DNA from 2 places in the Solibacillus sp. FSL W7-1464 genome. Region 1 is predicted to be linked to the other one. Evidence: riboswitches for the same ligand, from Rfam matches in the RefSeq annotation. Region 1 holds a riboswitch; the other holds the start of a gene.
What was found. A riboswitch is a leader RNA that binds a small molecule or an ion and turns the genes downstream of it on or off. The one in region 1 is predicted to bind FMN.

Region 1 (3,429 bases):
TTCGTATATTTTTGTACAACAACACTAATGTAAAAGAACATCCCCGTTAAAATACCGGAAAATACCCAAACCGCTACTCGTTTATAAATCAGCATGTCACCATAACTGTCAATTCCAAACTTCCGTAAAAGATAGACCGTAATTCCTGCCATAACTAGTCCTCGGATAATGAACACAATCTGGATCAGCTGAAACCACCGGAAAATCCCTTTTTGGAAGAATAACGCCTTACTGTCCTTTCGTGAATAGCCTTGCAGATAAGCAAAATCGACTGCAATATACAGAGAAATAGGCTGCTTCACAATGAATAAAATGACAAATAGAAACGTATAAAAAAGACCTAAATATACGTTATTCCAAATCATCTGCTCGGCTGAACCCGACAGCAGATCAACCGTAGTACCAATAAGCATCGAACCTAAAATAAACAATCCCGTCACATTAAACTGACGATCTTTCGCAAAGCGGTAAACCGTATAAATGATCCCGGGAACAGTGGACAGCAGCATTGCGGCATAGTCACCAAGAGGCTCTCGTCCAAACTTCCATATCGCATAAGGTAAAACTACATAGAACAATAGTTCCAGAAAGATAAAATATTTATTCGACTGTGAATTATTTGCCATAAAAGCCTCCATTACCATTAAAAAAGGTATTTATTTTTTATAATACTGAAGATTATCCGACACTATGTTTTATAGATGAATTACTTGAAAAAAAGCAACTAAGCAAATGAAAGACACTTAAAATCAGCTTGCAATAACTCCTTTTCTATTACTGTAATATTATGTATATTCTTCTACGTATTGCCTTGAAGAAAGTTTCAAAATTTTAATTTAATAGAGGGGTAAGGTAAAAGGATTGAGGGAACAAAAAGTAAGTAGGTGCTAAAATACTATTAGCTTTTTAAATTATGTATGTTACAATAACTTTCAAATAAAATAATTTCCTTCGGGGTCGGGTGAAATTCCCAATCGACGGTGATGAGTTGAACTCTAAGCCCGTGAGCCACTTTATGTGTGCAGGATTTTGGTGCAAATCCAAAGCCGACAGTTATAGTCTGGATGGGAGAAGGAATAGCAACACATTTTAAAAAATTTGATTTTAAATGTGATTTTTTGCTATACACTTTTCCTGTCGCGCCTTGTGACGGGATTTTTTTATTTCCATGAAAAGAATAATTTCCTTCGGGGTCGGGTGAAATTCCCAATCGACGGTGATGAGTAGATCTCTAAGCCCGTGAGCCACTTTATGTGTGCAGGATTTGGTGCGAGTCCAAAGCCGACAGTTACAGTCTGGATGGGAGAAGGAAGCAATGTCAGCAGTTTTTTGAAAATTATGTTCAAAAAGCTTATTTGATGATGCTCAATTTTCCTCTCATCGAACTCCGAATTCAATCGGGGTTCTTTTTTTAATTTTAAAAAGAGGTGAGCAGGATGTTTACAGGAATCATTGAAGAACTGGGAACGGTTGAAACGATCAGCCAGTCCACACAAGCGATGGAACTAGCCATTCGCGCAAGCAAAATTTTAGAGGATGTTCAACTCGGGGACAGCATTGCCGTTAACGGTGTCTGTCTGACAGTGAAACAATTCTCGCCATCCGTATTTTTGGCGGACGTCATGCCAGAAACGGTCAAAGCAACAAGCCTCCAGCAATTAGCAGCAGGAATGCCTGTCAATCTGGAACGGGCGATGTCGGCGAATGGTCGTTTTGGCGGGCATATTGTTTCGGGCCATGTTGATGGGATTGCGACAATACAACGTAAAAGACCTGTTGCCAATGCCGTTTATATTGACCTGGCAATGGAAAAGCATTTGATTGCAGAATGTATTAAGAAAGGCTCAATTACAGTGGACGGCACGAGTTTAACAATTTTTGATGTGACCGACACATTCATTACCATTTCCTTAATCCCTCATACGTATGAGCAGACTGTATTAGGCTATAAAAAGCCGGGAGATGTTGTGAACATTGAAACAGATCTAATCGGTAAATATGTAAAAAAACATTTACAAAATCAAACGGGAAGTACGATAACAATGGACTTATTGCAACGTACAGGATTTTAAAGGAGTGGTACAAAATGAATACGATTGAAGAAGCAATTCAGGCATTGAAAAACGGCGAGATTATTATTGTGTCAGATGACGAGAACCGTGAAAATGAAGGGGATTTTCTAGTTTTAGGAGAATTCGCTACACCGGAAAATATTAATTTCATGGCACTTCATGGAAGAGGGTTAATTTGTACACCAATTTCATCTGCAATTGCAGAAAGACTTTCTCTTCATCCAATGGTGCAAAGCAATACCGATACATATCAAACGGCTTTTACGATTAGTATCGATCATATCCAAACAACGACAGGTATTAGTGCATTTGAGCGTTCTAAAACGATGTTAGCATTACTGGATCCTGCAACAAAACCGGAGCATTTTCATCGTCCTGGCCATGTGTTCCCGCTCATTGCAAAACAGGGAGGCGTGTTGGAGCGTCGCGGGCATACGGAAGCAGGCGTCGATCTGGCAAAGCTTTGCGATTCAAATGAAGTCGCGGTCATCTGTGAAATTATGAACGAAGATGGTTCAATGGCACGCATGCCGCAGCTCGAAAAGCTGGCACAAAAACATAAACTGAAATTTATTACTATCGAAGACTTAGTTCAATATATAAAATTAACTACCGTATTGGTATAAAAAGGAGCAATTAAAATGGGAAAAATATTTGAAGCACAATTAGTCGGAACAGATTTGAAAATCGGAATTGTCGTAGGGCGATTCAATGAATTTATTAATGATAAATTATTAAGTGGTGCACTCGATGGCTTGAAACGTCACGGTGTTGAAGAAGCAAACATTGATACAGCATGGGTACCTGGTGCCTTTGAAGTACCGTTTGTGGCGAAGAAAATGGCTGAAACAAATAATTATGATGCAGTAATCGGATTAGGTACGGTCATTCGCGGATCAACAACACATTATGATTATGTATGCAACGAGGCAGCGAAAGGAATTGCAAAAGCAGGCCTGGATACAGGAGTTCCGGTAATTTTCGGCATTGTCACAACTGAAAATATCGAACAGGCGATCGAACGTGCTGGTACAAAAGCAGGCAATAAAGGCTATGACAGCGCAATGTCCGCAATTGAAATGGCCAACTTGAATAAAATGTTTTAATATAGAATAGTGTACGCCACTCCAAAATTTTGGGGTGGTTTTTTTCATTGCTTTCAATAACAAGTTTACAAATTATTTCCTGTATATTACTATTACGTTATACGATATATCGCGTGACATAATAGGTGGAGGAATGAATATGTCTTACAATGGCGGACCGATGACTGAAGCAATGTATTATGTGTTATTGGCGTTAATGCGCCCAAATCATGGTTATCAGGTAATGCAATCCATTACAGAAGTATCAAAAG
Region 2 (3,429 bases), 790 kb from region 1:
TTTTCAATAGCAAAAAATGTGGCGATCGATTATTTCAGAAAAAAACAAGTCCGTGATAAGCATGCATTTACAGCGTTTGACTGGGAGACAGAGCAACTCGTAAGCCCGGTCCCTTCACCTGAACAATTTACCGAATTAAATGATCAGCTTCATCAATTGCTGGTTGCATTGGAAGAATGTTCAGGAGATCAGAAAATGGTGATTATTATGCGGTTTATTCAGGAACTTTCAATTCAGGAAACAGCTGAAATATTAGGATGGACGACCGGAAAAGTGAAAACGACACAACACCGTGCTTTGAAAAATTTGAGGGTGCTATTGGAAGCGCAAGAAGGAAGGGAGGCGAATCCATTATGAAAAAGGAGCAATGGGATGAAAAAGAGATTGAACTTTTTCTGAAAAAAGCACCGAAAGTAACCGATCATCGTTCAAAAGATGAAGTATTTAATCGTTTAAAGGATGAAGGGGTATTTAATGAAGATCCGCCTCACATACAGCAAAACAATCAAAAAGGTATTCGCTGGGCACCATTATTCGTTTCGATCGCGTCCATATTTATAATTGTTTTAATCAGTGCACAGTTTATAGGTAACAATGATTCGGTTACTATGCAGAATGAAGCATTCGATCTTGCTACTCCGGATTCGGAAGAGAATATGACGATGAGTGCGAAGGAAGATGCGTCCACACAAACCGAGCGCGCCATGATCAACAGTTTCTCGACGGAAGCACAACCGGAGCAAACATTGGTCTATGAAAATGAGCTCGCGGACAACACATTATTTGAAATTGGCCTTGCAGGGGATGATGCAGAAAGTGTACCTGTGAGCATATTGATTCCAAATGAAGTTGTTGCCGAAAAAACGGGTAAAGAAAATCCGTCGAAACTGGAACTTTATAAAACATTCGGTCCATTGCTTGATGAGCAGTCACTCGGGTTCAACGAATATCATCCGTACAAGGGTGAATTGCGAGAAGAAGAGAACAGGCTTGTTCATACGCTACCGGAAGATCACCAATATGATGCCGGAACAGCGTCCTTATCAAATTATCTCGGTTCCCTTGTCGATACTTTCAGCGACGCATATACGGAAGTGAAAATTGAAAATACGTCCGGAAAACCGATTTACTTTGATCATGTAGGCGATGTAAATGAGCCGTTTTTATTAAATGATGAGAACGCTCAATATAATTATTTTATGTATCAGATGCGGAATGGGGCGGTCTATTTAAGTCCGAATTTCCGGATGAGCTTTACAAATGTGGAAGAAGCAATAAAAAATATGACGGTGGAAGCGAATGATATATACAGAACGGTTATATTGCCGGGCGTCTATTTGAAAGTGCAAGACACTGAGTCAATCGTTACGATTACATTTGAAGAGCCTTTAAACTTGGAAAATTATGAACCTGCTCAAGCAATGCGCATGATTGAAGGATTAATCATGACAGCGGCAAGTTTTGATAAACAGGTTAAATTTAAGAATATCGTACAGGAACAATGGGGCGGTTTTGACTTCACAAAACGATTAGAGAAGCCGATTGCGGCAAACCGAATTCACTATGAATTTCAATAATTCAAATAATTTTACTAGGAATTGTAAGCAATGGGCTTTACAATTCCTTTTTTTTAGATATAATAATAATTATAGCAAGGTAATTGCTACATAATTTCATATTGATTCATCTTCGGGGCAGGGTGTAACTCCCGACCGGCGGTAATAAAAGTTATAACCTCTGACCATTTACTTGGAGGAAGTTATGTCGAACTTTTCGAGCCCGCGAGCCACTTTTTGTGTGCAGGATTTGGTGCAATTCCAAAGCCGACAGTATAGTCTGGATGGGAGAAGGTGAAGGTACGGTCGTCATTTTTGAAAATGCCGTGCTTTGCAGTACTTATTTCTAATTCCTTATTTGTTAACGGAATATTTTTCGTATACAAAAAACAGGAATGGCTGCAAATGCACAGATAGACCCTTTATTTAAGTGTGCCTATTTCTCCCTTATGCTCTATTTTTAGCATAGGGGTTTTTTCATGAAATGATTTGATACGTCCTTTCTTCTTGCGAGATGGAATCAGCAAAGAGGAGAGATTTATATGCAAAAAAGAAGTTTGAAGTTACGGTCATTCGTAACAATCGCAATGCTGAGTGGGGTTTCATTTGTACTAATGTTGTTAAACTTCCCACTACCATGGTTCCCAGTGTTTTTACAAATTGATTTCAGTGATGTGCCAGCATTGATTGCGGCAATTACAATGGGACCTGTTGCGGGTATTTTAGTTGAACTTGTTAAAAATGTGCTTGACTGGATTTACACAGGGGCTCCTGAAGGAATTCCGGTAGGTCATATGGCGAACTTCGCTACAGGTGTGTTATTCATTTTACCAGCTTACTATATTTATAAAAAATTCCCTTCTGCAAAAGGGTTAATGACAGGCTTAGTTATTTCTACAGTTGTAATGTCACTGGGAATGGCGGCATTAAACTACGTGGCGTTCCTGCCGTTGTATACGTACTTACTAGGCTTCGAATATAATATGTACGAAACGATCGTATTGGGTATTTTACCGTTTAATATTGTTAAAGGAATTATGATGATTGTTGTCGTGACGATACTATACCGCTCGATGCGTGTATGGATTGAAAACCAGCGCAGACAATATTCAGCTTAAATTTTATAATAAATGATGGAGTGATGTCATTAAAGTGTTAACTTTATGACGTTGCTCCTTTTATATTTACTTTGACTATTGTCATTCTGTTATAGTACTGATATGATATTGTACATTGTTAAGAAAATTAGGACGTTTCATTAAAACACCATGAAATGACATCTTGGGAGAGAATATGATGGACAAGAAAATACCATTTTCAACCTATGCAGTAATCGGGACGATGCTGTTTGGGATGTTTTTTGGAGCAGGGAATTTAATATTTCCGATTCAAATGGGGCAATTGGCAGGGACAAATTATTGGTTCGCGCTAATTGGCTTTTTAGTTACAGCAATTGGTTTACCGTTTTTAGGAATTCTGGCGATCGGATTGTCGGGAAGCAATGGACTGCGTGATCTGGCGAGTAAAGTACATCCGATGTTTGGATTGTTTTTTGCATTGGCGTTGTATTTGACGATCGGACCGTTTTTTGCGATTCCGCGTACAGCAACAGTACCGTTTGTCGTGGGATTTGAACCGTTTATCGATCCTTCTCAGGCAGCATTGTGGCTGGCGGTATTCAGTTTTGTTTTTTTCGCGATCGTTTTTTACTTTTCGTTAAATCCGGCGAAAATAATGGACATTATCGGAAAGTACTTAACACCTGCCTTTTTAATCTTTTTATTTGTATTAATCGGCATTAGTCTGTTTTCTCCTATGGGGAAATTCGTTGAGCCTGCCGGAGCCTATATTAACGAGGCATTTATGACAGGTT

Region 2: linked by a shared signal. The riboswitch ahead of MKZ25_RS06090 (ECF transporter S component) and the one ahead of ribE (riboflavin synthase) in region 1 are both predicted to bind FMN.

What each region holds. Positions count from the first base shown of each region.
Region 1 is NZ_JBBORC010000001.1:2,065,256-2,068,684, reverse strand. It holds gene MKZ25_RS10075 (VC0807 family protein) at 1-626, opposite strand, end outside; FMN riboswitch at 944-1,080, shown strand; FMN riboswitch at 1,180-1,315, shown strand; gene ribE (riboflavin synthase) at 1,437-2,072, shown strand; partial or broken gene ribB (3,4-dihydroxy-2-butanone-4-phosphate synthase) at 2,087-2,695, shown strand; gene ribH (6,7-dimethyl-8-ribityllumazine synthase) at 2,714-3,178, shown strand; gene MKZ25_RS10055 (PadR family transcriptional regulator) at 3,318-3,429, shown strand, end outside.
Region 2 is NZ_JBBORC010000001.1:1,278,524-1,281,952, forward strand. It holds gene MKZ25_RS06080 (RNA polymerase sigma factor SigX) at 1-357, shown strand, start outside; gene MKZ25_RS06085 (hypothetical protein) at 354-1,577, shown strand; FMN riboswitch at 1,682-1,856, shown strand; gene MKZ25_RS06090 (ECF transporter S component) at 2,099-2,674, shown strand; gene brnQ (branched-chain amino acid transport system II carrier protein) at 2,853-3,429, shown strand, end outside.